Regions from separate parts of the Nonomuraea sp. 3N208 genome, predicted to be linked through region 3. Evidence: riboswitches for the same ligand, from Rfam matches in the RefSeq annotation. Region 3 holds a riboswitch; each other region holds the start of a gene.

Region 1 (5,707 bases), on a different contig from region 3:
CTGGGACGTGGCCGTGACGCTGACGGCCAGCTACCAGAAGGTGTTCTCGCCCGACCCGGGGCTCGGCTTCTTCGCCCAGCGTGACCGCTACCAGGCGGCGCTCGACCAAGGCCAGCTGCTCGCGCCCGCCAAGTCCATGGACGCGATGCAGCAAATCGTGATCAACTCCACCGTGGACGGCATCTTGGCAGCGTTGTTCGCCATCATGATCATCATCGTCATCCTGGACGCGGCCCGCGTCTGGGTGAAGGCGATCAGGACACGGGAGCCGCTGCCGACGACTGAGGCGCCGTTCGAGGAGTCGACGCTCGTGGCACCGTCCGGGCTCATCCCCACCCGCGAGGAACGCGAGATGATGGCTAAAACTCCTGGATGATGCGGCTCAGCGTGGCGTTCAGCTCGGCGAGACCGTCCTCGCCGAGCAACGCCGCCACCCGGCGCTCCACCTCGTCGATGGCGGCATAGCCGATCTTCAGCGCGTCATCGCCCCGCTCGGTGAAGACGATCAGCTTGGCACGGCGGTCGGCCGGGTCGGGCACCCGGCGCAGGTAGCCCAGCCGCTCCAGGTCGTCCACCAACGCCCCCATGGCCTGGGGGGTCATCTGGGCCTTTTCGGCGAGCCTGCTCAACCGGATGCCTTTGTGCTCCATGTGGAAGAACACCGCCGAGTGCGCGGGCCGGACGTTCGCGTCGTACGCCCTGCCTGCCTCCTGCACGACGTTCTGCAGACGCAGGTACGCCTCGTACAGCAGGGCCACTACGTGCGGCGGATGAGTGGCGGCCACGGGTCTTCTCCCAATTGCTAAGGATGCCTTATATTAAGGCTACCTTAGCAATTGGGAGTGTGCGATGCACCAGGAAGAGATCTGGGCTGCCCTCGAGATCGAGCGGCGCGGCCTGGCCGACCTGCTCGACTCGCTGCCGGAGCAGGACTGGGAGCGGCCGTCGCTGTGTGCCGGGTGGCGGGTCCGCGACGTGGCCGCCCACCTGGCGATCGCCACCCGGGTGAACCTCGCGTGGGGGCTGGTCGAGTTCGTCAAGGCACGCGGCAACTTCAACCGCATGGTCCATGACTCGGCCGTACGGCACGCGAGGCTGCCGATCGGTGAGATCGTCGCGCAGGTGCGCGAGTCGGCCGGCTCACGCCGCCGGGCACCCTCGACCAAGCCGCTCGACCCGCTGTTCGACGCGCTCGTCCACGGCCAGGACATCACGGTGCCGCTCGGCATCGAGCGCGCCATGCCGCACGTTCCGGCCCGCGCCTGCGCCACCCACATCTGGGAGCGCGGCTTCCCCTTCCATCCGCAGCGGCGGCTGCGCGGGCTCCGGCTCGTGGCCACCGACGTGGACTGGACGGTCGGGGCGGGCGAGGTGGTGGAGGGTTCCATCCAGGCGCTGCTCCTGCTGCTGAGCGGGCGCCCGGCCGCGCTGCCGAGCCTCACCGGGGCCGGCACGGCGGCGCTGACCACGCGCCTGCCATAGCGGTCAGGGGGCGAGCCACTCCGCAGTGGGCCAGGTCTCGCGCCGCCAGGCGCTGTCCCAGAACATCCACTCGTACGCCGCCGCCGTGCAGTACGCCTCGGTCATGGCCTGTCTGGTCGCCGGATCCGTGGTGGCGGCCAGCCGGTCGGCGATGGTCTTTGCCTGCTGGACGGACGCCGCGAACCCTGGGTCCGAATAGGTATCGATCCACTTCCGGTACGGGTGGTCCGGCACGTCACCAGTGCGCCCCAGCAGCGCCGTGCCGACGTCCTGGTAGATCCAGAAGCACGGCAGCACCGCCGCGGCCAGCACGGGATACGGCGCGGCGAGTGCCGTGGCCTGCAGGAACGACGCGTACGCCAGGCAGGTCGGCGACGTGGCGATGGCGGCCACTTCGGCGTCGAGCATTAGTTCCTTGACGTAGCCGGCGTGCAGCAGGCGCTCGGCCGCCAGCGCGGTGTGCGCGCTCTGGGCGAAGAACGCCGCGTCCGCCGGGTCGGTGGCCCGCGCCGACGCCGTGGCCAGCGCCTTGGAGAACGCCTCCAGGTAGCGGCCGTCCTGCACGATGTAGAACGCGAACCGGTCGCGCTCGAGCGTGCCGTCGCCGAGCGCGACGTTGAAGGGGTGGTCGTGGATGGCTTTCATCAGCTCGGCCGTGCGCAGCCACATGTCATCGCAGAACATGACGTCCCTTCGCTAGTGCGAGCTAGAGCAGGTTCGACGGGTGTGATCTCAGCCCGGACGTCCGGGCACCCCGCGTCAACGCGGCCCACTGTAACAAAGGGCTCACTCGCGCAGCTCGGGCGGGAAGCCGGTCCAGCGGAGCTCGGCGGGCAGGTGCCCCATGTCGTTGAAGAAGAGCACGGAGGACGGGCGGTCGGGTGCGTACCGGATGACGGTCAGGGCGGCGTTGCAGTGGTTGAGGCCGAGCCAGCGCCATTCCGGGGCGTCCAGCGCGGCGCGGACGAGCCAGCCGATGAGGAAGTTGTGCGTGACCACCAGCTCGTGCCGGGTTCCGTCCGCCACGGGACCCGTGAACGCACGCTCGGCCTCGGCGGCGAGGGCCGGGCCGCGGTCGCGTTCGTCCGCGGGGAACTGGGCGACGAACCCGAGGAGACGGTCGGCGTACTCGGGGGCGAGTTCCTCCTTGCGCGGCAGGTACGGGATGTAGTCGCCGGCGGCCTCGGAGGCGTGCACGGGGACGCCGGGAAGGTGCTCGCCGATCAGCCGGGCGGTCTGTGTCGTCCGGGGGAGCGGGCCGTGGTGGATGGCGGCGAAGGGCACTTCCCGCAGGCGTGCGCCTAGCAGCGCGGCCTGGCGGCGGCCATCGCCGGTCAGGGCGTGGCCGTCCGGCGTGGCTTCGCCGTGGCGGGCGAGATACAGGTAACGGGTCATGGTCTCGCCCATTCTTCCCCTATATGGTGAGGCGGGTGAGCAGCGATGAGACGCGCGACGGGGTGGCCCTGAGCAACCTCGACCAACCGCTGTTCGACGGGGCGGACGCCACCAAGCGCGACCTGGTCGACTACCTCGACGCGGTCGCCGACCGGATCATCCCGGTCCTGCGTGACCGCGCGCTCTCGGTCATCCGGGTACGCCCGGGGCAGGATCCCTTCATGCAGAAGAACCTGCCGAAATACGCCCCCGAATGGGTGAAGCGGTTCTCCGTTTGGGCCGAGGCGTCCCGCCGGCAGGTGACCTACGCCGTGTGCGACGACCGGCGTACGCTGCTGTGGTTCGCCAACCAGCGGGCGGTCGAGTACCACCCGTCGCTGTTCGCCGGCGACCAGCCGACGCACATGGTGCTCGACCTCGACCCGCCAGAAGGCAGCGAGTCCTTCCAACTGGCCGTGCGGGCCGCGTTCCTGGTCCGCCAGGCGCTGGAGGACTGTGGGCTGGCGGGCGCGGTGAAGACCAGCGGGGCCAAGGGCGTGCATGTGTTCGTCCCCGTGGTGGCGGGGACCGCTGTGGATGACCTGGCCGCGGCCACCCGCGCGCTGGGCGCCCGCGCCGAGCGGGTGGATCCGGCGCTGGCCACCACGGCGTTCATCCGCGAGGATCGCGCGGGCAAGGTGTTCATCGACTCCACGAGGGCGGGCGGCGCCACGGTCGTGGCCGCGTACAGCCCGCGCGTGCGGCCCGGCGCGCCCGTGTCCTTCCCTGTGCCCTGGTCGGATCTCGACCGGGTGTCGGCGCGCGACTTCACCGTGCACACCGCGGCCGGGCTGCTCAAGGACGCCGACCCGTGGGCCGAGGCGATGCCCGCACCGCAGCGGCTCCCGGCCGACCTGATCGAGGAGGGGCACACGATCCCGATCGCCCGCGTGCAGGCGATGCACGAGGGCAAGCGCCGCGCACGTGCCCGCCGCGACGCCGAGTAGGAGGTGGCGCGGTGCGACAGCGCTGGACGTGGACCTGGCGTTAGGAACGTACGACGCGATCGGATCGCAGACCGGCCACCACCGCCTCCGGTTTGTCGGCGAAGAAGCTGATCGTGGTGGCCTCCGCGCGGCGGCCGAGCGGGCGGAGGAACGCGACCGGCTCGGTCAGCTCGATCGTCACGTTGGTCCGGGACGCGACCGCCACCCTCACGTGCCCGTTCTTGACCGAAACCATGCTGCCCTCGTTGTCGTTGCGGCTCGTGCGCACGGCGGCGATGCGCTCCCGGGGTACGCGCAGGTCGAGGTAGGCGCCGTACCTGATGCGCAGCTCGTCAGCGGTGATCACATGCGGCCGGGTGACGCTGGCCGCGGCCAGCATGACTCCGAACAGCAGCCCGTACACATCGCCGATCAGCACCGTGAACCGAATCCACGCGGGCACACCGGTCGCGACGAGCAGCACGTCGACGACCACGGTCTCGACCGCCATGGCGAACAACATCAGCGACAGCGTGAACGTCTGCTCCTTCGCGTACGTCGCTACGGACGCGCCCCCGGGCACGCCGTGCCGGCGGCGAAAGATCCACAATCCTATGCTGGCCAGGCCCTTGAGCTCGAACCCCAAGATCCGTAGCGCGGCTTTGAGCATCGCAGTCCTTTCCCTCGGCGCCGGTCACCTCCGATTGGACACGTTGACGTCGCGTGAAGGTCAAGCCGAGAGGATCCCAGGGGGTCGCGCGACTGGAGAAGCCAGCAGCGCGGGGACGGCATCTTCCCCGGAATGCCGTCCCCGGCTGGGCCACCCTCGGGTCCTGTCCGAGGGTGCCGGCGCACGGAAGGGCCAGACTGTGACGCCGGTCGGCCTCCATGGGTTTCCGAACTTCCCGAGGCCGCAGAACTCATCGTGCGGACGCTTCCTGTAGATGTGAATCACCGGTGAGCACAGGCGGCGCCTAGTTGTCCACTTTTGACCTGCCCGAGCAGGATCCAGTGATTTCATGGCAGAGCTTCAACTCGCCCTATCCCTCCTGCTTGTGCGGATGTGCGATCTCGGGTACGCGACCCCGACGGCCACGGCAATGAGCTGTTCACCGCCGTGCCAGACCTTTCGTGCATTCCTTTGAACCCGGGTCCGGCGGACGGCGTACAACGTGGCGGTAAACGGCGCTCGCCGATGGCCGGGGCAGAGGCTCACCTGGGCGAACATCGGCGCGCCCACCTCGTGCGAATCAACCGGCACTGGGGATGGCGATGGAATTTCAGTGGACTTCAGCCGGGATCGACGCCCCTCATCGTGGTGCCGTCGCCACTCTGGGCGATGCGGCGCCCGGCCGGTCCTTTCACGGCCGCGAAGTCGACGGATGGAACGCAGGCAGGGCTTTGCAACCGCACGATTACCTGGGAAGCGGCCGGCCGCTCGGCGACGTCGTGAGGGCGGCCGGGCCGGTCAAGGGTGAGGCGCTCTACCGGATCGCGCTGGGCAGCGCCACCACCATGGCCCGGCTGCATCTGGCCGGGATCGCAGGGCTGCGGCTGCACCCGGGGAACGTCATGATCGGGGCGCACGGGCAGGCGTACTTCGCGGCGGGGCCGCGCGACAGTGAGTTCCCCTCGCGCGACGTGCGTGACTGGGCCGATGTGATCGTGTTCGCGGCGACCGGGCGGTGGGCGGGGGAGGGCGCGGAGCCCTACCTCGACCGGCTGCTCCCTGCGCTGCGCGCGGTGGTCGACGAGTGCCGGCAGGCCGACCCGGGTTCGCGCCCGACGGCTGTGGAGCTGGTGAGCATCCTGCTCGGCCATTCCGCGGCCGTCTCCCGCGGGAGCGTGGACGACCTGCTGCGTGA
Region 2 (5,707 bases), on a different contig from region 3:
CGCGGTCCGGCGGGGCGATGCCGACCCCTTCGTCGTCGACCACCACGACGACGTTGTCGTCCTCCGGCCAGGCCTCGACGCTGATCAGCCCGCCCTTCGGCGAATACTTGAACGCGTTCTCCAGCAGCTGCCCCAGGACGATGTCCGTGGCCAGCGCGTCGCCGAGCACGTTCGGCAGCTTGTCGGGGAGCACGACCTCCACCCGATGCTTGTCCGACAGAGCGGGCAGTCCCAGCGTGGCCGCGTGGATGCGCTCGGCCAGGTCAAAGGTCTCGATACGCACCTTGAGCTCGTCCGCGCCCGCTCTGGCGCCCAGCAGCAGGTGGTCCATGAGCTGCCCCAGCGACCTGGCCCGCTCGGCGATCGTGTGCACGGCCGAGCGTCGCTCAGGGTCGCTCAGCTTGTCCCAGCGGGAGTCCAGCGTGCTCGCGAACCCCCGCACGATCGTGATCGGCGTCCGCAGCTCGTGGCTGGTCGTGGCCAGGAACAGGTCCTTGGCCTCCTCGAGCTCCTTGGCCGTGGTCACGTCGCGGAAGTCCACGACGACCTCGCCGGTCTCCTCGACCCGCGCGCTCACCACGTCCAGCCACCGCCCGCTCTCCATCTGGAACGTGAGCTTCTCCCCCGCCTCTGGCAGCGGGAACGGCGGCGGCCCGCCGATGACGGCGTCGGCGGGGAACGCGGTGATCTCGGCGGCGGCGGGGTTCCACCGCACCACGCGCCCGGCCTGGTCCAGCACGGCGATTCCGTCGGCGCTGGCGTCGAACACGGCCTGCTCGTGCGCCCGCTGCCGTACTGCCTCCTGGTAGGCGACGGCGTTGCCGACGGCGATGCCCGCGTGGCCGGCCAGCAGCTCCAGCAGCTCCAGTTCGAGATGCCCCGGCGTGCGCCGGGCGAAGAGCGCGTAGAGCGCGCCGTACGGCCGCCCGCCGACGGCGGCGAGGCCCAGCGCGATCGTGTGCAGCCCGTTGAGCTTCGCCCACACCAGGTCGTCGAGCTCGCTCGACTGCAGTAGAACCGTCTTGCCGGTTCGTAAGAGCCGATCCACGAGGCTGGTCCGCAGGTCGGTGGTGGTCCCCCTGATCGACTCCGGCAGCTGGTACGTGCTGACCAGCCGCAACCGCTCCTCCTCGATCAACACGAACCCGCCCGCGTCCGCCCCGGTCAGCTCGGTGAGGCTGGCCGAGATCCGGTCCAGCACGGCCGACAGCTCCAGCTCGGAGTTGATGTCACCGACCACGTCCGTCAGCTTGCGCACGAGCCTGGCCCGGCGCGCCATACGGTTCTTGGCGACCTCGTCCGTCCTGGCCAGGTGGTGCACGCACACGTACCCGGCCACGGCGCTGCCCAGCCGCAACGCGCTGATGTCGACCCGCACGTCGAGCACGCTGCCGTCGCTGTGCAGGCGTTTGGTGCGCAACGACACCTGGCCCCCGGTACGCACGCGTTCGAGCACGGCGTTGAGCTCGGCGGTCAGCTCCGCAGGCACGATCGGGGCCCTGCGCCCGAGCATCTCCTCCGCCGTCCACCCGAAGAGCCGCTCGGCGGCCTCGTTCCAGACCAGCACGCTCTGGTCCCTGTCGAGCGCCACGACGGCGTTGGGTGAGCTGGCGAGCACCGCTCGGGCGATCTCATCGTCACTACCGGCCCATTGGTCCCCCACACCTCCATAGTGCCCGTGGCGAGGTAGGTACGTCGGGCGATCCGTCCGATACGCTGCGGTCACGGCGATTTCTCAGTCGCGGGGAAGGGGTGGAGGCATGACGAGCGGCGATCTGGATGCCCTGCTACGCGTGACCTCCACCACCTATCGGGGCCAGACGCCGCCGGACATCGCCTTCGGCACCTACGACGGCGCGCTGGGCCGGTTGGTGCTGGCGGTTACCGGCAAAGGCGTCGCCGCGTGCTCCTTCGAGCCGGAGAACGCCGTCTTCGAGCTGGTCACCAGGCATGTGGGCAGGTTCATCGGCCCGGACCCGCGCCGGCTCGACCCGGTGCGCAGGGAGCTGGACGCCTATTTCTCCGGCCGCCTGCGTGCGTTCGCCACGCCAGTGGACCTGACGCTGGCCACGTCCTTCGCCCGTACGGTGCTGCAGAAGACCATGGCGGTGCCGTACGGCACGACTACGACGCTGGAGGAGATCGGCGCGAGCATCGGCAGGCCGCGCGCGTTGCGGGCGATCGGCAACGCGCTGGCCTCCAACCCCGTCTGCGTGGTCGTGCCGTGCCACCGGGTGGTGCGCGAGGACGGCGGGATCGGCGACTACGCGGGCGGCCCGGCCGCCAAGCAGCACCTGCTCAACGTCGAGCAACGCGCGGCCGCAGCAGCAGACCGATGAGCAGCGTCACCAGCGCGGCCACCAAGGCCCCGCCGAGCGCGCCGTTCATCCAGGACTGCCGGGTGAAGCCGATCACCTCGCGAGTTCCCGTCCAGAAGTCGTCCCACGCCGGGACGGTAGGCGTCGAGGTGGTCAGCCAGTAGGCGACGAAGCCGAGCGCCCACGGCACCAGCATCGTCCAGCGCAAGGGGGCGTTCTCGGCGGTGTTCCACCGATCCGCGCGCCCCAGCACGAAGTAGTCGACGGCGAGCACCGCGAACATCGGCACGAACACCGCGCCGATCACGCCGAGGAAGGCGCCGTACGAGGTGACGTCCACGACCAGCGCGATCGCGACGGTGAGCACGCCGATGCCGGTGGAGAACACTCTCCGGTCCACGCGCGGCATCAGGTTCTGCAGCGACACGGTGGTCGAGTAGACATTGGCGAACGACTGGTCGGTCTCACGCAGCACCAGGATCGCGAAGAACAACGCGCCCACCGGCGCCGCCACGAACGGGCTGAACACCGCCGTGCCGTCGGCGAGCACCGCGTTCGCCCCGGCGATGGCGACCGCGTACACGCCCAGCCCCAGGCAGGCGACCTGGGCCAGCGTGTAGCCGCCCACCACGCCGGTGAACGCGGCCTTGCTGGACCTGGAGTGCCTGGCGAAGTCGGCGGCCATAGGCACCCACGACACCGACAGCGCGATCACGTAGTCCACGGCGGCGGGGAAGGCGGTCCAGTTCCCACCGGTGTGCGCGGGCGCCTCGGACACGAGGAACCAGGTGAACCAGATCATGGACACGATCACGCCGATGGTGACGTACCGCCGGATCAGGCGGACCGCCCCGAGCGGCCAGATCGTGAGCGCGGTGGTCAGCACCCCGGCCGCGATCACCCACACCTGGTACGGGATGCCGCCGAAGATCGCGGTGGCGGCCTTGGCGATCACCCAGAGCTCGAACGCGCCCCAGCCGAGCATCTGGACGATATTCAGCACCGTGGGAACGTAGGACGCCTTGGCACCGAACAGCCCCCGCAGCAGCACCATCGAGGGCTGCCCCGTCTGGGTGCCGGGGATGGCGGCAAGGCCCACCATGGACGTGCCGATCAGGCTGCCGACCACGGTGGCGGTGAGTGCGGCGATCAGGCTGAGCGGGGCGTTGCCGAGGGGGTTGAGCAGGTAGAGGGCGCCCGAGAAGCCCAGGAGACTGACTCCGAGGTTCGCCCAGAGCGCGCCCTGATCGAGCACGCCGAGCGTTTTCGGGGGCGTTCCCTCGAGGGTCAGCGGAACTTCGTCGGCGACATGTGTCATCGCGCACTCCCTACGCCGGCATTACCCGGACAGGTTCAGGCGGTCGGCAGCGGATGGATAGCTGCCCTCTCAGCCCGGCACCCCGAGCTCCCGCGACAATCTGAAGTTAGCGCCCTCATGATGCCATAAAGGGAGATTTCGCGTTAGGCCACGAAAGGTTGCTGTCCGGTCTCGCTGACCATCGGGCGGCGCGCGGCCTCCCACGACTGCATGCCGCCGCCGACGTTGACCGCCTCCCGCCCGAGCTGGTTGAGCCAGGCCGCCACCTGCAACGACCGCCCGCCCACCCGGCAGACGACGTAGACCGTGCGGTCACCGGGCACCTCGTCGACCCGCTGCTGGATCTGGGTCATGGGAATGTGCACGGCGTCAGGGGCGTGGCCGGCCACCCATTCGTCCTGCTCACGCACGTCGAGCAGGTAAGCGTCGCCAGGAAGGGCACTGGCCTCGATCTCAGGAACGGTCATGCCTCCATCATCTCTTGCCTTGCGTCATACTCGGCACGCGCCGTCGCGATCTCCACCTGGTGCTCCTCGGTCCAGGTGACCAGGGCCTTGATCGTCTGGTGCAAGGTACGGCCGAGCGGCGTCAACGCGTAGTCCACCCTGGGCGGCACCACGGGGTACACCGTACGGGACACCAGCCCGTCGCGTTCCAGGTGACGCAGGGTCACGCTGAGCATGCGCTGGCTGACGCCGTCGATCTCGCGGCGCAGCTGGGAGAAACGCAGGCTCTGGCAGTCGAGCAACGCGATGACCAGCAGCGACCACTTGTCCGCGATGCGGTCCAGTATCTGGCGGACCTCGCAGTCCTCCCGCGCGTCCCACTGCCGCACGTCATAGTCGTCGTCCACGGTGCTGTCGCAGTAACTGAGTGATCTGAAAGTGCCGTCTTCCATGACATTCCATGCTGGCCCAAGATGTGGACGGTTACAAGAGAGAACCGACTGCCTATACGTAACCGGGGGTTTGTCATGCCTGCCCGTTCCTGGGGCGTCCTCGCCGTCTTGTGCGGCGCCATCTTCCTCGAGGGCATCGACGTGGCCATGCTGAACGTCGCCCTCCCGTCCATCCGGGCCGACCTGGGGTTGTCCACGGGCATGCTGAGCGGGGTCGTGAGCGCGTACGTGCTCGGCTACGGCGGTTTCATGCTGCTGGGCGGCCGAGCGGCCGACCTGCTGGGCCGCCGCCGCATGTTCCTGCTCTGGCTCGGGGTGTTCTTGGCGTTCTCCGGCCTCGGCGGTTTCGCGGACGAGGGCTGGGTCCTGCTGATCGCCCGCTTCGTCACAGGCGTGGCCGCCGCATTCATGACCCCGGCGGGCCTCTCCTTGATCACCACGACGTTCCCCGAGGGCCGGCTACGCAACCGTGCCCTGCTCATCTACGCGGGAACGGCCGCAGGCGGCTTCGCGCTCGGCCTGGTGATCGGCGGCCTGCTCACAGCCTTCGGCTGGCGCTGGGTCTTCTTCGCGCCGGTGCTGATGTCGGCGGCGATCCTGGCCGTCGCCATCCCCCTGATCAAGGAGCCCGTCGCAGAACGGCCCCCGGCCACGGGGTTCGACCTGGCGGGCGCCGTCACCATCACGGGCGCGATGATGCTGCTGGTCTACGGCGTCGTACGCCTGGAGCACCCAGCCGAAGGGTGGCCGCTGACGGTCGCGGCCATCGCCGGCGGCCTGGCCCTGCTCGCGGCCTTCGCCACCGTCGAGCGCCGCTCCGCCAGCCCGCTGGTGCGACTCGGCATCCTCAGATCGGGCGCCCTGGTCCGAGCCAACCTGATGGCCGCCCTCTTGACCGCCTCGTTCTTCGGCTTCCAGTTCCTGATCACGCTCTACCTGCAGGAGTTGCGCGGCTGGTCCACCATCCAGACCGGCCTGGCCCTGCTGGCGGCCGCCGCCGACGTGGTGCTGGCCCCGACGCTCACCCCGTGGCTCGTCAACCGGTATGGCAACGCCAAGGTCGTGCTGGGCGGCCTGCTGTCGGGCCTGCTGGCGTACGCGCTGTTCCTGGGCGTCGGCCTGGACTGGACGTACGCGGCCATGTTGCCGTCGATGCTGCTCATCGGCCTGATG
Region 3 (5,707 bases):
TCTTCGCCTCGCCGATGAACCTCCTGACGAACGCCGGGTCCTCGGCGAGCGAGCGGTGCATGACCTTCAGCGCCACCGTCCGGTCGAGCCGGACGTCCAGCGCGAGGTAGACGGTCGCCATACCGCCCCGGGCGATCCGGCTCTCGATGCGATAACGCCCATCGAGGAGCCGCCCGACCAGGGGGTCCGCAGTCGTCGTGTCCACCCGGCTGATTTTACGGGCGTTTTGCCACTGGCAGGGCCCTGCCGCCCGAAACCGATGCGGACCCGTGCCCGATGGAACGTGCCCACGCCCCGGGAAGTAGGCCCGGCCCCACGGGCATCACGGGGTTGGCGGCTCCGCACCGGTGCCAGACCGTCCGGCCAGGGAGACATAATGACGCCGCCGACTCTCGGGCGTGTCACGCCGCCGAGCTTCGGGCGTGTCACGCCGACCCCGGGCTTCGGGCCTGTCATGACGATCGCCGGGCATCGGTGATTTCAGGGGATCATCGGGAAGGTCAGGGGGTCATCGGGGAGGACGCCTCGGCGTAGCGGCGGCGCGGGATGCGGCCCGCCTGCCGCGCCAGCCGCCCCGCCACGACCGCCGACTTCATGGCCGCCGCCATGAGATCGGGCCGCTGCGCCCGGGTGACCGCCGTGGCGAGCAGTACGGCGTCGCAGCCCAGCTCCATCGCCAGCGCGGCGTCGCTGGCCGTGCCGATGCCCGCGTCGAGGACCACCGGCACCGAGGCGGCCTCCACGATCAGCTCGATGTTGTGCGGGTTGCGGATGCCCAGTCCCGAGCCGATCGGCGCTCCCAGGGGCATCACGGCCGCGCAGCCGGACTGCTCCAGCCGCCGCGCCAGCGCAGGATCGTCGCCGATGTACGGCAGCACCACGAACCCGTCCGCCACCAGCCGCTCGGCCGCGTCGAACGTCTCGATCGGGTCGGGCAGCAGCGTCCGCTCGTCGGCGATGACCTCGAGCTTGACCCAGTTCGTGCCGAGCGCCTCCCTGGCCAGCCGCGCCGTCAGCACCGCCTCGCCCGCCGTGAAGCAGCCGGCCGTGTTCGGGAGCACCTTGATGTCCCGCTTGTGCAGCACGTCCAGTACGGAGCCGCGGGCGGCCGGGTCGAGGCGCCGCATGGCGACCGTGGTCAGCTCGGTGCCGGACGCGGCCAGCGCCTGATCGAGCACTTCGAGGGAGGGCGCGCCGCCGGTTCCCATGATGAGCCGGGAGGAGAACTTCTCCCCGGCGATGATCAGATCATCCACCTTGCACCGCCGTCAGAACCTCCATGCGGTCGCTGTCGCTGAGCGCCGTCGTCTCCCATGCGCTCCGCATGACCACCTCGTCGTTCACGGCCACGGCCACCCCGGTGGTGGCCGCGGTCAACGTTCGTACGGCCTGCGCCACCGTGGTGCCGTCGGCGACCTCATGCGCGGCCCCGTTGATCGTCACAATCATGAGATTTCCCGAAACCTCCCCGGCGAGCACAACGCCGCCAGCTCACCCTCTTCGCCGCCCGAGTCGCCCGAGTCGCCCGAGTTGCCCAGCACGAGCGCGGCCGTGAGCGGCGCGAGCAGCACACCGCCCCGGTAATGCCCGGTGGCCAGGGTGAGCCCCGGCGTCCCGCTCGGGCCGATGATCGGCAGGTTGTCCGGCGTGCCCGGCCGGAGCCCGGCCACCACGTCGGCGACCTCCAGCTCGGTCACGCCCGGCACCAGCTCCCTGGCGTCGCGCAGCAGCTCGTAGAGCCCGCCCGCGGTCACTCTGGTGTCGAACCCCAGCTCCTCCTGGGTGGCCCCGACCACCAGCTCGCCGTCGCCGCGGGGGACCAGGTAGACGTACGAGCCGTGCACGGTGCCGCGTACGCACCGGCTCAGCAGCGGCTGCGGGGAACGCAACCGCATGATCTGCCCCTTGACCGGCCGCACCGGCACCTCGGCCAGCTCGGCGCTCCAGGCCCCGGCCGCCAGGACGACCCGCTCCGCCCGCAGCTCGGACGGTGGCTGAGGCCCTTCTCGTGGCGGCTCGAGGCGTACCCCGACGACCTTGCCGTCCGCGTCCCGCAGGAGGCCCGCGGCGCGCGCCCGCACCAGCGGCACGTGCAGCCGGTCCAGAGCCGCGAGCAGGGCAGTCGTCACCCGCCGCGGGTCCACCCAGGCGTCCTCGGGAGCGAGCAGCCCGCCGCGCACCGACGGGGCCAGCATGGGCTCCAGGCGCCGGCATTCGCGCCCGGTCAACCGCTCGACCGGCAGCCCGAGCTTGTCCATGTACGCCGCCAGCTCGTCCAGCGCCGCCAGATCGTCGGCTCCGAACGCCACGTCGAGCGTCCCGTCCGCCCGCAGGTCCAGCCCGCGCCGCGGCCCGTCGCCGATCTCCAGCCCGCCGAACGGCCCGACCCGGGGCCCGCCCGCGGCGCCTGCGCCGGCATCGGCCGCCACCCAGCCCGCGTCCTCGGCCAGTTCGGTGGCGAAGGCGGGCCAGCGGCGCAGTGACGCCATCCCCAGTCGCAGCAGCGGCGTCTCCGTGTAGGTCACCTCGCTGACCGGGGCCAGCATCCCCGCCGCCGCGTACGAAGCTCCAGAGGCCGGGGCCGGATCCACCACCGTGACCGGCCGCCCGGAGCGGGCCAGCCGCCACGCGATGGACAGCCCGACGATCCCGCCGCCTACGATCACATCCACATGCGCTCCCTTCGCCGGCATGATCCGGATCAGGTGTCTTGCGGTCGAAGGCCCGGTGCAGCCTTCCTCTCAGCCCGGTAACGGCCGGACTCCCGCGCGTCTTACGTCCCCAGCCTACGGCCTCGGTGCGACGCCGAAGCACGCTCCCCGTTAGGGTCTTGAACGTGGACCATGTCGTGGTGGTGGGAGCGGGCCTGGCAGGCGTCCGCACGGTGGAGGCGCTGCGCGGGCGCGGGTTCGGCGGCGGGATCACCCTGATCGGGCAGGAGCGGCATCGCCCCTATGACCGCCCGCCCCTGTCCAAGAGCGTGCTGCTCGGCGACGCCGAGACCAGCTTCTTCGACACCGACCTGGCCGCACTCGACGTCGCCTTCCGCCCGGGCGTGAGCGCCAAGGCGCTGCGCGCGGGCGTCGTGGAGACGACCGAGGGCGAGATCGGCTACGACGGCCTGGTCATCGCGACCGGATCCGAGCCGATCAGGCTGCCCGGCGACGGTCCCCAGCACGTGCTGCGCACGCTCGACGACGCCCACGAGCTCAGGGCCATGCTCGTGCCCGGCGCCCGGGTCGCGATCATCGGCGCCGGCTGGATCGGCGCCGAGGTGGCCACCGCCGCCCGCCGCGCCGGCTGCGCGGTCACGGTGATCGAGGCGGCCGCCACCCCGCTCGCGACCGCCGTCGGCCCGGAGATCGGGGCCCGCACTCAGCGCTGGTATGAGGGCATCGACCTGCGTCTCCGCACCATGGTCCGGTCCGTGGACGAGGGCGGCGTGCGGCTGGTGGACGGCGAGTTCGTCGAGGCCCACGTGGTCGTGACCGGCATCGGCGTGCGACCCGCCGTCGAATGGCTGGCCGACGCCGACATCGACCTGCACAACGGCGTCGTCGTGGACGAGCGCCTGCGGGCCTCCCTGCCCGACACGGTCGCCGTCGGAGACTGCGCCGCGTGGTGGTCGCGCCGCTTCGGTACCAGGCTCAGGATCGAGCACTGGGACACCGCGCTCAACGCCCCCGAGGTCGCCGCGGCGACTCTGCTGGGCGAGGACGCGGTGTACGACCCGGTGCCGTACTTCTGGTCGGAGCAGTTCGGGCACATGGTCCAGTACGCCGGGCACCACCAGGCGGGAGAGCGCCTCATCTACCGCGGCGACCCGGAAGGCAAATGGTCGGCCGTCTGGCTCGACGCCGACGGCGCCCTCGCCGCGGTGCTCGCCGTGGACCGGCCGCGAGACCTCGTACAGGGCCGTAGAATCATCGCCGCGGGACACCGGCTCGATGCGGAACGCCTGGTAGATCCAGAAGTGTCCCTACGAGATTGTGTTGTTTGAGCAAGCACGGCATGTGGTAGTTGTGGTTTCGTGACGCTTTCTGTTGCACAGATCGACCGGGAGACCGACCAACTCGTAGACGAGTGGCTGACGCTCCCCCAAGTGGCCCAGCGCCTTGAGCTTCCCATCGGGCGGGCCAAGCAACTCCTCAAGGACCACAAGCTCCTAGGCGTGCGCCGGGGGAGCGGCGGGCCACAGGTGCCCGCAGTGTTCCTCGACGGAAAAGACGTGATGAAGGGCCTACCCGGCACACTGACCGTGTTGCAGGACGCCGGCTACGACGATGTCGCGGCGCTGCGCTGGCTCTTCACCCCAGACGAGTCGCTGCCGGGGTCGCCCATCGAGGCGATCAAGGCCGGCCGTCACACGGAGGTCAAGCGGCGTGCCCAGGCCCTCGCTTTCTGAGGCCCGCCTCTATCTCTGCACCGACGGCCGCCGCGACCGCGGCGACCTCGCGGAGTTCCTCGATTCGGTGCTGGCCGGGGGCGTGGACATCATCCAACTGCGGGAGAAGGGCCTGGAGGCACGCGAAGAACTCGCCCTCCTGGAAGTCTTCCGCGACGCCTGCGACCGGCACGGCAAGCTGCTGGCCGTCAACGACCGGGCGGACATCGCCTACGCCGCCCGGCCCGACGTGCTCCACCTGGGGCAGGACGATCTTCCTGTGACGGTCGCGCGAGAGATACTCGGCGACGACATCGTCATCGGACGGTCCACCCACTCCGCCGCCGAGGCTTCCGCCGCGGCGGTGGAGGAGGGCGTCGACTACTTCTGCTGCGGGCCCATCTGGCCGACGCCGACCAAGCCCGGACGTCCGGCTCCGGGGCCGGCGCTGCTGCGGCACGCGGCGTCGGTGGGGGCGGCGCGGCCGTGGTTCGGGATCGGCGGCATCGACCTCGCCAACCTGGACGAGGTCATGTCGTATGGGGTTCGCCGGGTTGTGGTGGTACGGGCGATCACCGACGCGTACGACCCGGGCGCGGCGGCGGCGGAGTTCGCCAAGCGCTTGTCAGCGGCCGCCGCAGGTTGACGGCCGTTGTCCGGTTGACGGCCGTTGTCCGATGGGCGGCATTGTCCCGTGGGCAGCTCGCCGTGCGATCGTGTGGCGCAGTGCTCACCAGCCGCGCCGACGGTGGGTCGTTCACGCCCCATGGGTGGGACGGTCAGGTTTTGCGGGAGGTGGCCGCGATGGCGAGCTCGGTCAGCGCCACACGGGCCTCGGCCGCGATCGGCGCCTGGTCGAGCGCGCTCAGAGCCTCGCCCAGGTAGTCGCCGATCAGGTCCTCACACTCCTGTAGCGCCCCGGTGCCCTCGATGATCCCGCGCAGCGTGGCCACTCCGCGCGCATCCAGCCCCGGATCTCCGAGCAGGCGCCGGACCGTCTCCGCCTCGCCGGGGGAGGCGGCCGCCAGCGTGCGGGCCACCAGCATCGTCCGCTTGCCCTCACGCAGGTCGTCCCCCGCCGGCTTGCCGGTCTGCGCCGGGTCGCCGAACACACCCAGGATGTCGTCGCGCAACTGGAACGCGATCCCCACCCGCGTGCCGTACCCGGTGCACAGGTCGTCCATCCACGGCGCGAGCTCCTGGGCGGCGAGCACCAGACCGAGCCTGAGCGGCTGCTCCACCGAATACTTGCCGCTCTTGAACAGCGCCACGCGCAGGGCGGAGTCGAACGTGTTCTCCCCGTGCGCCTGCTCCAGCAGGTCC

The links. Region 3 has a riboswitch for thiamine pyrophosphate ahead of ACTWPT_RS03065 (FAD-dependent oxidoreductase). Riboswitches for the same ligand answer to the same signal wherever they lie in the genome.
Region 1: another riboswitch for thiamine pyrophosphate. It lies ahead of ACTWPT_RS51090 (TenA family protein); the one in region 3 lies ahead of ACTWPT_RS03065 (FAD-dependent oxidoreductase).
Region 2: another riboswitch for thiamine pyrophosphate. It lies ahead of ACTWPT_RS33090 (purine-cytosine permease family protein); the one in region 3 lies ahead of ACTWPT_RS03065 (FAD-dependent oxidoreductase).

Annotation. Positions count from the first base shown of each region.
Region 1 is NZ_JBQQBR010000055.1:30,021-35,727, forward strand. It holds gene ACTWPT_RS51075 (carbon starvation CstA family protein) at 1-376, shown strand, start outside; gene ACTWPT_RS51080 (MarR family winged helix-turn-helix transcriptional regulator) at 360-785, opposite strand; gene ACTWPT_RS51085 (maleylpyruvate isomerase family mycothiol-dependent enzyme) at 850-1,482, shown strand; gene ACTWPT_RS51090 (TenA family protein) at 1,486-2,166, opposite strand; TPP riboswitch at 2,154-2,249, opposite strand; gene ACTWPT_RS51095 (histidine phosphatase family protein) at 2,269-2,889, opposite strand; gene ACTWPT_RS51100 (DNA polymerase domain-containing protein) at 2,913-3,863, shown strand; gene ACTWPT_RS51105 (hypothetical protein) at 3,904-4,512, opposite strand; gene ACTWPT_RS51110 (hypothetical protein) at 5,244-5,707, shown strand, end outside.
Region 2 is NZ_JBQQBR010000024.1:132,845-138,551, reverse strand. It holds gene ACTWPT_RS33100 (ATP-binding protein) at 1-1,663, opposite strand, end outside; gene ACTWPT_RS33095 (methylated-DNA--[protein]-cysteine S-methyltransferase) at 1,761-2,339, shown strand; gene ACTWPT_RS33090 (purine-cytosine permease family protein) at 2,299-3,636, opposite strand; TPP riboswitch at 3,627-3,740, opposite strand; gene ACTWPT_RS33085 (rhodanese-like domain-containing protein) at 3,780-4,103, opposite strand; gene ACTWPT_RS33080 (winged helix-turn-helix transcriptional regulator) at 4,100-4,534, opposite strand; gene ACTWPT_RS33075 (MFS transporter) at 4,610-5,707, shown strand, end outside.
Region 3 is NZ_JBQQBR010000002.1:143,549-149,255, forward strand. It holds gene pknB (Stk1 family PASTA domain-containing Ser/Thr kinase) at 1-205, opposite strand, end outside; gene ACTWPT_RS03055 (thiazole synthase) at 501-1,256, opposite strand; gene thiS (sulfur carrier protein ThiS) at 1,249-1,449, opposite strand; gene ACTWPT_RS03065 (FAD-dependent oxidoreductase) at 1,446-2,693, opposite strand; TPP riboswitch at 2,662-2,778, opposite strand; gene ACTWPT_RS03070 (NAD(P)/FAD-dependent oxidoreductase) at 2,837-4,000, shown strand; gene ACTWPT_RS03075 (Rv2175c family DNA-binding protein) at 4,031-4,405, shown strand; gene thiE (thiamine phosphate synthase) at 4,383-5,030, shown strand; gene ACTWPT_RS03085 (polyprenyl synthetase family protein) at 5,164-5,707, opposite strand, start outside.